Regions from separate parts of the Niveibacterium sp. COAC-50 genome, predicted to be linked through region 1. Evidence: riboswitches for the same ligand, from Rfam matches in the RefSeq annotation. Region 1 holds a riboswitch; the other holds the start of a gene.
The links. A riboswitch is a leader RNA that binds a small molecule or an ion and turns the genes downstream of it on or off. The one in region 1 is predicted to bind cobalamin.

Region 1 (4,674 bases):
CGGGATGCGCGTGAAGAAGCCCAGCGCAGTGAAGAAGAGTTCGAGATTCCAGCGCAGCATGCTCACGCAGCTATGCGGACTTTCCGCTCACGCCAGCCGATTCGAAGCTCGCCATCTCGGCCAGCATGGCGCAAGCCGTCTTCAGCAACGGTATCGCGAGCGCCGCGCCCGTGCCTTCGCCGAGCCGCAGATCGAGTTCGAGCAGCGGTTGCGCAGCAAGGTGCGCCAGCTGCGTGGTGTGACCCGGCTCTTGCGATCGGTGTGCGAACACGCAGTAGTCGCGCACCGCGGGGGCGAGCGCATGGGCGACCAGCAAGGCGCTGGTGACGATGAAACCATCCACGACGACGGTCATCTTCTGCCGCGCGGCTTCAAGGAATGCCCCCACCATCATCGCGATCTCGCAGCCGCCGAACTCTGCCAGCACGGTCAGCGCATCGCGGGGCGCGCCAGCGCGCTGCCAAGCCTGGGCCAGCAGCGCGTGTTTGCGTGCGAGGCCAGCGTCGTCGAGCCCGGTGCCGCGTCCGATCACGTCGGCCAGCGGAGCGCCGGTGAGGGCGGCGGTGATCAGTGATGCGCTCGCGGTGTTGCCGATGCCCATTTCCCCGAAGCCGATCGTGTTGCAGCCGGCGGCCGCCAGCTCGCGCACGATCCGCGCACCGGCTTCGATCGCGGTGTCGCGCTGGTCGTTGCTCAGCGCGGTGGTGTCGAGATAGTTCGCGGTGCCGGCGGCGACCTTCGCGCGCACGAAACGGGTGCCGTCTGCTCCGGTGGCGGGCAGATCGGAAAGCTCGCGTGCGACCCCGGCGTCGACCACGGAGAGCGCGATGCCAGCCTGGCGTGCGAACACGTTGATCGCCGCGCCGCCAGCGAGCATGTTGGCTACCATCTGCCAGGTCACATCCTGCGGGTAGGCCGACACGCCCGCCTTTGCCGCACCGTGGTCGCCGGCGAACACGACGATGTGTGGCGCACACACGGAGGGCGACGTGCTCTGCTGGATCAGGCCCATCGTCGCCGCGAGCGCTTCGATTCGCCCCAGGCTGCCCGGCGGCTTGGTCTTGCCGTCGATGCGGGCTTGCAGTGCCGCGCTCAGCGCGGTGTCGGGCGAAGTGATATCGGCGTACATGGCGGACGAATTCCGGGGCGGGCAGAAGGGGGCGGATGCTAGCACGCAGGGGCGGTTCGGCCTTTGCGCCGGGTGAAGCGTGCGCTTGGCGCTTGCCTCAGCCCTTCAGCACCAGCGGCAAACCCGCCGCAACGAACACGACGCGCTGCGCCATCGCGGCCACTGCCTGATTCAGTCGCCCCTGCGCGTCGCGGAAGGCGCGCCCGAGGGGTGTTTCGGGAACCAGCCCGAGGCCAACTTCGTTCGAGACGAGGATCACATGTCCGCCGCAGCGATTGAGTGCTGCGATCAGCTCGGCTGCCGCAGCTTCCCCCGCGGCATCGCCGGCGTCGTCTGGCGCGGCGAGCAGGCGGTTGCTGAGCCACAGCGTCAGGCAGTCGACGATCACGCAGTTGCCGGGGCGGGCCTGAACAATCAGCTGGCGTGGCAGGTCGAGCGGGGCCTCGATGGTCTTCCAGCGCGGGTCGCGTTCGGCCCGGTGGCGCGCGATGCGCGTGCGCATCTCTTCGTCGAGCGCTTCCCCGGTGGCAATCAGCGTCACCGGCAGTGCGCCGGCGGCGGCCCGTTGCGCTGCGTGGCGGCTCTTGCCGGAGCGCGCACCGCCGAGTACCAGTTCGATCATCGGAGAAACCTTTGCTGCGACGCGAAAGCGGCAATGTTAAACTGCCGCGCTTACTCCGGCTGCGGCCGGAGTTTCGTCTGAAAGGTGCCCCGGCGTGTCGCGCGCCAGGGTTAAACGGGAAACAGGTGCGTCCGCATGCGGACTATTCCTGTGCTGCCCCCGCAACGGTAGGCGAGAGCCCGGCGTCATCGGCCACTGGGATTGTTCCCGGGAAGGCGACGCAGGGCCGGCGCACATGCGCCCGCTCGCAAGCCCGGATACCGGCCCGTCAGACATCCGCAAGCGCCTTTGTGTCAGCAGGGTGTTTGCGCTGGAGGACAGGCCGCGGGGTGTCGGTTGATCAGCCTGAGCGCTTTGCGCCCTGCCTGCTCGTTTCCCCGTTGCGCTGTCCGTGTGCCATGTCCGGCACGCGGGGTCGCGTGCGCGGACGATCAGGGAGTTGCCTCTAAATGAAGTGCCTTCGGGTTTGCCCCGTCACCGCCGCCGTTCTCGCGGCGTTTTCCGTACCTTCGTTCGCTGCCGCGCCGGACGATATTCCCAGCAGCACGATCGTCGTCACCGCCACGCGGCAAGCGACGCGCATCGCCGAGACCCTCGCCGACGTGACAGTGATCGGCCGCGAAGAAATCGCCCGTGCCGGCGTCGCCGATCTGACCGAGTTCCTCGGCCGCCAGCCCGGCCTGCAGTTCTATTCCAACGGGGGGCCTGGCAAGACGGCGGGCCTCATCGTGCGCGGCGCGAGTGCGTCGCAAAGCCTCGTGCTGGTCGATGGCATGCGCATTGGATCCGCCACCAGCGGTGGCGCGTCGCTGGAACACCTGTCGCTCGACGATATCGAGCGTATTGAAATCGTCCGCGGCCCGGCTTCGGCGCTCTACGGCGCTGACGCGATCGGTGGCGTGATCCAGATCTTCACCCGTCGCGCGACGGAACCCTTTGCGGCGGATGCGTTTGCCGGCGTGGGCACCTACGGCACGCAGGAGTATGCGGCAGGGGTGTCGGGCAAGAACGGCGCGTTCAGCGGCGGCCTGCGCGTGACGCATCAGGAGACGAACGGCTATTCGGCGATTAACGATCCGGTCAAGCAGCCTTATAGCTACGACCCGGACGACGACGGCTATCGCCGCAACAGTTTCGCGGCCAATTTCGGCTGGAAGATCGCCGACGGTCACGCGCTTGAACTGACCGCACTGCAGAACAACGGCCGCAGCTGGTACGACGGCGGCATCGGTTTTGATTCGCATACCGACGTGAAGGTGGCGAGCTATGGCGCAAGCCTGCGTGATCGCTTCGCCGAGAACTGGGTCAGCACCTTGCGCTTTGGTCGCTCGGTGGACGACAGCCGTGACTACGCGATGTGGAATCCGACCGGCATGACCTTCCGCACCGAGCAGGACCAGGCGTCGTGGCAGAACGATGTCCGCATCGGGCCGGGCAGCCTGATGCTCGGCGCCGAATGGCTGCAGCAGCAGGCCAAGGCTGAAGGCAGCTTTGATCAGTCCCGCACGATCAATGCCTTGTTCGCTGGCTGGAGCGCCCACTACGGTGCGCAGCGCGTGCAGCTCAACGTGCGCCGCGACGACAACTCGCAATTCGGCGCGCATACCACCGGCACGGCCGCTTGGGGTTGGCAGTTCGCCGAGGCGTGGCGAGTGCGCGTCGGCGGTGGCACATCGTTCCGCGCGCCGACCTTCAACGACCTCTACTACCCCGGCTACTCGAATCCCAACCTGAAGGCCGAGCAGGGCCGCAGCGTGGAGACGGCCGTGGTGTGGGAGTCGGGCGAGGCCAAAGCATCGCTGACCGCTTACCGCAACCGTGTGAGCGACCAGATCGCGCTGGATGAGACCTGGACGCCACAAAACATTGCGCACGCCGAGCTGGATGGCGTCACCGCCGAAGCGGGCAATACCTTTGGCGCTTTCGTCGTGGATGGCTCGCTCGACTGGCTGCATGCGCGTAACCCGGATACCGATACGCAACTCGCAAGGCGTGCCGAGTGGCAGGGGGCGTTCAACGCACGCTATGTGCAGGATGCCTGGCGTGCCGGCGTCGAAGTGCGCTATGTCGGCGATCGCTACGACGACGCGGCGAACCTGCACAAGCTCGACGCCTACACCCTGGTCAATCTCGTCGCGAGCTGGAAGTTGATGCCGCAAACGCAACTGGAAGTGCGGCTCGACAACCTGTTCGATGAGCAGTACGAGACGGTGCGCGGCTACGGCACAGCCGGACGCAGCATCTTCGCGGGCCTGCGTTTCAGCACCCGCTGAGCGCAGGCATTTCGCTGGTGGGCCGGGGCGCGCGACAATGAGCACCCTTTCGATCGCAATCGCTCGTTCGCCGATGCGCCCTCGCCGCGTGCTGCTCGTATTGCTTGGCCTCGCTGCCGTGGTGCTGGCGGCGTTCTTCGCTGCACTGGCCGCGGGCGAGGTGGCAGCGGGGCCGCGAGCGATCTTCGACGCGCTGCGCGGCCAGCCGGACGACATGGCCGCCACCGTGGTGGCGCAGCTGCGCTTGCCGCGTGCGATGGCTGCCTTCGGCTGCGGCGGCCTGCTGGCCTTGTCGGGTGCGCTGATGCAAGTGCTGCTGCGTAACCCGCTGGCCGATCCCTATGTGCTGGGTATCTCCGGTGGCGCGGCGGTCGGCGCGCTGTCGGCACTGCTGTTGGGGCTCGCCACGCCTTGGGTGGACGGCGCGGCGCTCGCCGGTGCCCTGCTCAGCATGTTTGCCGTGTTCGGCATCGCGCGTGGTTCCGGTAGCAGGACGCAAACCCGCTTGCTGCTGACGGGCGTGGTGGTCGCGTCCGGCTGCGGCGCGTTGGTTTCGCTGCTCCTTGCACTCAGTCCCGACCGTGCGCTGCGCGGCATGCTGTTCTGGCTGATGGGTGATGCGGGCGCGGCGGATCGCCCGTGGCTGGTGC
Region 2 (4,674 bases), 700 kb from region 1:
TACACCCGCGGCAAAGCTCATCGCAAACAGGGCAGCTAACAGCTTCTTCATGTTCATGGTTCCGATTTCCGTTTCAATTCAAGGGGTTTTCCGCGGCTCGCGGAGCTCGTCCAGCGCGAGCCGGGTGCTGGTCTGTTGATCCGATTACTTGGCCGGGGCCGCTTCGGTCTTTTCGGCGGCGGGCTTCTCAGTCTTCTTGTGACTGGTCTTCTTCTTCGTCGCCTTGGCCGGCTTGGCGGCTTCAGCAGCCGGCTTCTCGGCCGGCGCAGGTGCGGCGTCGGCGGCGAACACACCGGCAGCAAAGGTCATCGCAAACAAGGCAGCAAGCAGCTTCTTCATGGTCATCACTCCTGATCGGTTGGGTTCGTTGGTGTTCAACGCGCTTGCATCTTGCAGGCGCGAGACTTAACACCGACTGAAGCCGACTTAAGCGAGACTTAAGACTGCCACCGCGCGGCCGAGCGCGAGATCGAGCCGGGCGAGGCCGGCGGCATCGGGCGGCAGGCCGAAGCGCAGGCTTTCCGGGTAGTCGAAGCGCCGCACCAGCACACCCTGATGTGCCAGCGTGTGGGCGATTTCCGCCGCATGCTCAGTGCGTACCCACTGGAACAGCGCGTTGCAGCCGGTGGGCGGCAGGCCGTGGCGCGCGAGCAGGGCGCGCAGCGCTTCGGCCTGTTGCGGCAAGCGCTGGCGTTGGGTTGCCTGCCATGTGTGGTCGCCCAGCGCGAGCATTGCCACAGCCCGCGCCGGCCCGCTGACGGCCCAGGGGCCCAGCAGATGTGCCAGCCGGCCGCGCAGGGCCGCGTCGGCGAAGACAAAGCCGACGCGGGCGCCCGCCAGCCCGAAGAACTTGCCTAGCGAGCGCAGCACGATCAGCCCGCGCATGCCGGCATGGGTGACCAGGCTTTCCGCCGGCGTGGCGTCAATGAAAGCTTCATCGACCACCAGCCAGCCGCCGCGCGCTGCCAGCTGGCGGTGCCAGGCAAGCAGCTGGCCGATCTGGTAGCGCTCGCCGGTGGGGTTGTTCGGATTGACCAGCACCAGTGCGTCGAGCGCCGGCAGCAGGCTGTCGATCGTGTCCGGCTCGACGTCCTCAACATGGTGCCCGGCGCGCAGCCAAGCAGCGGCGTGCTCCGCGTAACTCGGCCCGACCACGCCGACGGCGCCGTGCGGCCGCAGCCAGGGCAGCGCCTGCAAGGCGGCCTGCGAGCCCGCCACCGGCAGCAGCGTCTCGCTGCCGTAGTACTGCGCGGCTGCGATTTCGAGCCCATCGTCCTCTTCCGGCAGGCGCTGCCAGCAGCTCAACGGCAGCGGCGGCACCGGCCAGGCGACCGGATTCACGCCGGTCGATAGGTCCAGCCATTGGTCGAGCGCAATGCCATAGCGGCGCGAGGCTTCGCGCAAGCGTCCGCCGTGCGGGCTCGCCAACTCAGGTGCCGATGCGGGTCGCAATGAGGCCTCCCAGTGTGATTGCCGCGAGCCACAGCAGCAGCGCGCGGCGCGTCAGGCGCAACGCCGCGTCGATGTCAGCCGGCGTGGCATCGCGGCCACGGCCCAGCGTCGGGCGGTGCTCCAGCTTTCCGTGATACACCGCCGGGCCGCCGAGCGCCAGCCCCAATGCACCGGCGCCGGCTGCCATGACCGGCCCGGCGTTCGGGCTGTCGTGTCGGGCCGCCTGGGTGTGCCAGCAATGCAGTGCGTTCGCGCAGCTCCCGGCGAGCGCATAGCCCAGCGCGGTGAGCCGCGCCGGGATCAGGTTGAGCAGGTCGTCCAGCCGCGCCGCGGCCCAGCCAAAGTGCAGCAGGCGTGGCGTGCGGTAGCCCCACATCGCATCCAGCGTGTTCGCCAGGCGGAACAGCAGCGCCCCCGGCGCCCCCGCGACGACGAACCAGAACAGCGCACCGAAAACCGCGTCGTTGCCGTTTTCCAGCACCGATTCGCAGGTCGCGGCGGCGACACCGGATTCGCTGAGCGCGGTGGTGTCGCGGCTGACGATCATCGACAAGGCCTGCCGCGCTGCCGGCAGCTCGCCGCGCAGCAAGGGTTCGGCGACGGCGCGGGCGTGCTCGGCGAGGCTGCGTGCGCCGAGTGCGAAGTACAGCACCAGCGCGCCGAAAAGCGTACCGGCCGGGGCAGGCAGGGCCAGCGCGCACAGCGCCACCGGCGGCAGCACCAGCACGGCCCAGCAGAGCAGACCGGTCATGCGCCCAAGGCGATTGCCCTGCCGGTTGCAGCGCACTTCAAGCGCCTGCGCCAGCCGGCCGAAGCCGACCAGCGGATGCCAGCGCCGCGGCTCGCCAAGCAGTGCGTCGAGCGCCAGCGCTAGCACCACGCTGGCCAGGGTGCTCATTGCGTGCGCCCTTGCTGCGCCTGGCTCATGTGCGCTGCCCGCGCGGCGCGGTGTGCGCCAGCATCGCAAAGCAGGCGTGCACACCGGTCGCCATGACGATCCAGAAAGCCGCGTTGCCCAGGTCGCCCGGCAGGTAGGTCGCCAGCCGTTCCGCGAACACCGCAAGCGTTGGTTCGGCGAAGCGGCCGGAGAAGAAGTAGAAGCTGCCGCTCGAAATCAGTTCGCAGATCACGACCCCGCCGAGCGCGCACACCGCCAGCCAGGGCAGGGTACGCACGGTGTCGCTGTGGCGCGCGGCGTACAGCCGGCCGGCACCCCACAGTGCCGCGTAGGCCGGGATCAGTGCCACATAGGCGGCACTGACGCAGAAATCGCTGACGCCTTGCCAGGCAATCGCGACATAGTCGAGCGAGAAGGCCAGGCCGAGCAGGGCAGGCAGCGCCGAGCGCGGGCGCAGATAGGCGCCGGCGAGGAAGAACACGGCCCAGGATGCGCCCGGCAGGTGCGCGAGCGAGGCAAGGTGATGGCCACGGCTGGCGGTCATCAGCAGAACGAGTGCGGTGGCGATGGCCAGTTGCGGACGGCGGGCGGGTGCGAGCATCGAATAACCCTTTCGGAGCGGACCGGGGCCACGGCGGGCCGGCACGGTCGCATAGCAACACCCCGAGGCAGCGCAACGCCCGCGCCACATCGGGAACGAACGGGCTGGCCGGAGGGAAGCTCGCGCAAGGGGATACACCTCACGCGGCATCGCCCACCCGCAATGCCCGCTGTCAGCATCAGGCCGGTCTCCGGGCTTGCGAGCGTGCCGGCTGGCACCGACGCAGCGCCTTCCCGTGTTGCCACAGTGGCGTCTTGCCGCGTCTTCACTCGCTTACCGTTGCGGGGGCAGCGCCGGAATGGCCCGAAGGCGCACCGGCTTCCCGTTTCACCCCTCCGGCGAACGCCATCGGGGCACCTGCTGCTGTAAGGGCTGAGTGTACCCGCACGGCGTGGCGGCGGCGAGCGCGGCGCGTGTGATCGGATCGGCACCGAAATCGATCGACTTGGCACGCACGGCGCCCTGCTCAGTGCCGATACTGATGACACCGAAACCCTGCAAGGAAGCCTGCCATGCAACTCAGATCCCTCGCCCTGATTGCCACCCTTATCGCGATGCCGGCCAGCGCGGCCGATTTCACGCTCAAGAGCGATGCGCTCGCGAGCGGCAAGCTGGCGCCCGCGCAGTACGCCAATGCCTTCGGCTGCAGCGGCGGGAATGTCTCGCCCGATCTGCGCTGGGACAACGCGCCCGCCGGCACCAGGAGCTTTGCGGTGACGGTGTACGACCCCGATGCGCCGACCGGCTCAGGCTGGTGGCACTGGGTGGTCGCGAACCTGCCGGCCGACACAAGCGCCTTGCCGGCCGGCGCCGGCAGCGCAGCGGGCAAGCTGCCGGCGGCCGCGATGCAGCTCAACACCGACACCGGCCAGCCCGGCTTCCTCGGCGCCTGCCCGCCGGTGGGTGAAACGCACCGCTACATCGTCACCGTGCATGCGCTGAGCGTGGAGCGCTTCGACCTGCCCGCGCACGCCACGCCGGCGATGCTCGGCTTCATGATGCGCAGCGTGACGCTCGGCCGCGCGTCGCTGAAGGCAACCGGCGGGCGCTGAGCGGCCCGGATCGGCGACACTGGCGGGCATCACCGCCCGCCACGCAATCCATGAGCCCCGAGATCCATACCCGCCCCGGCGTCGGCAGCACCGCGCGCATCGTGCAGCGCCAGGCGCTGCGTTTTGCGCGGGTGTTCATCGACACGCCGATCCTGATCTTCATCACGCACGGCGAGAAAGCGCTCAGCTGGGCCGGTGGCGACTGCGTGTTGCACGCTGGTGAGGCCCTGGCGATTGCCGGCGGGCAGCATTTCGATGTGACCAACCGCGTTGGCCCGGATGGCCACTACGAGGCTTTCTGGCTGGTGTGGGAACCGGCGCTGCTCGCCGCACAAGTTTGCGACGCGCCGCCGATCCGCGATGTGCTGGCGATCCATCCGCAGGGCGATGCGTTTGCCAACGCCTGCCTGCATGCGCGTGATGCGATCGCACAGCCCGACGTGGTGCCTGAAGGCGTTGCGCGCCATCGCATGGCCGAGTTGCTGGTGTGGCTCGCGCATCACGGCGGCCGTTTTGCCGAGGCACCGCCGCCGTCCTTCGTGCGGCGGGTGCGCGGCCTGCTCGACGCCGAGCCGGGCCGCGCGTGGAATACCGACCAGATCGCTGCTGCGATGGCGATCAGCGAAGCCACCTTGCGCCGCCGCCTGGCGGCCGAGGGCACCGCGCTGAGC

Region 2: it holds a riboswitch for cobalamin, as region 1 does, so the genes downstream of both, HH302_RS10855 (hypothetical protein) here and HH302_RS07610 (TonB-dependent receptor domain-containing protein) in region 1, are expected to answer to the same signal.

What each region holds. Positions count from the first base shown of each region.
Region 1 covers NZ_JABCJM010000002.1:31,783-36,456, reverse strand. The annotation lists gene HH302_RS07625 (adenosylcobinamide-GDP ribazoletransferase) at 1-57, opposite strand, end outside; gene cobT (nicotinate-nucleotide--dimethylbenzimidazole phosphoribosyltransferase) at 71-1,129, opposite strand; gene cobU (bifunctional adenosylcobinamide kinase/adenosylcobinamide-phosphate guanylyltransferase) at 1,227-1,751, opposite strand; cobalamin riboswitch at 1,817-2,035, shown strand; gene HH302_RS07610 (TonB-dependent receptor domain-containing protein) at 2,201-4,024, shown strand; gene HH302_RS07605 (FecCD family ABC transporter permease) at 4,062-4,674, shown strand, end outside.
Region 2 covers NZ_JABCJM010000002.1:729,639-734,312, forward strand. The annotation lists gene HH302_RS10835 (hypothetical protein) at 1-57, opposite strand, end outside; gene HH302_RS10840 (hypothetical protein) at 145-339, opposite strand; gene cobD (threonine-phosphate decarboxylase CobD) at 427-1,452, opposite strand; gene cbiB (adenosylcobinamide-phosphate synthase CbiB) at 1,430-2,350, opposite strand; gene HH302_RS10855 (hypothetical protein) at 2,376-2,951, opposite strand; cobalamin riboswitch at 3,115-3,327, opposite strand; gene HH302_RS10860 (YbhB/YbcL family Raf kinase inhibitor-like protein) at 3,464-4,003, shown strand; gene HH302_RS10865 (AraC family transcriptional regulator) at 4,054-4,674, shown strand, end outside.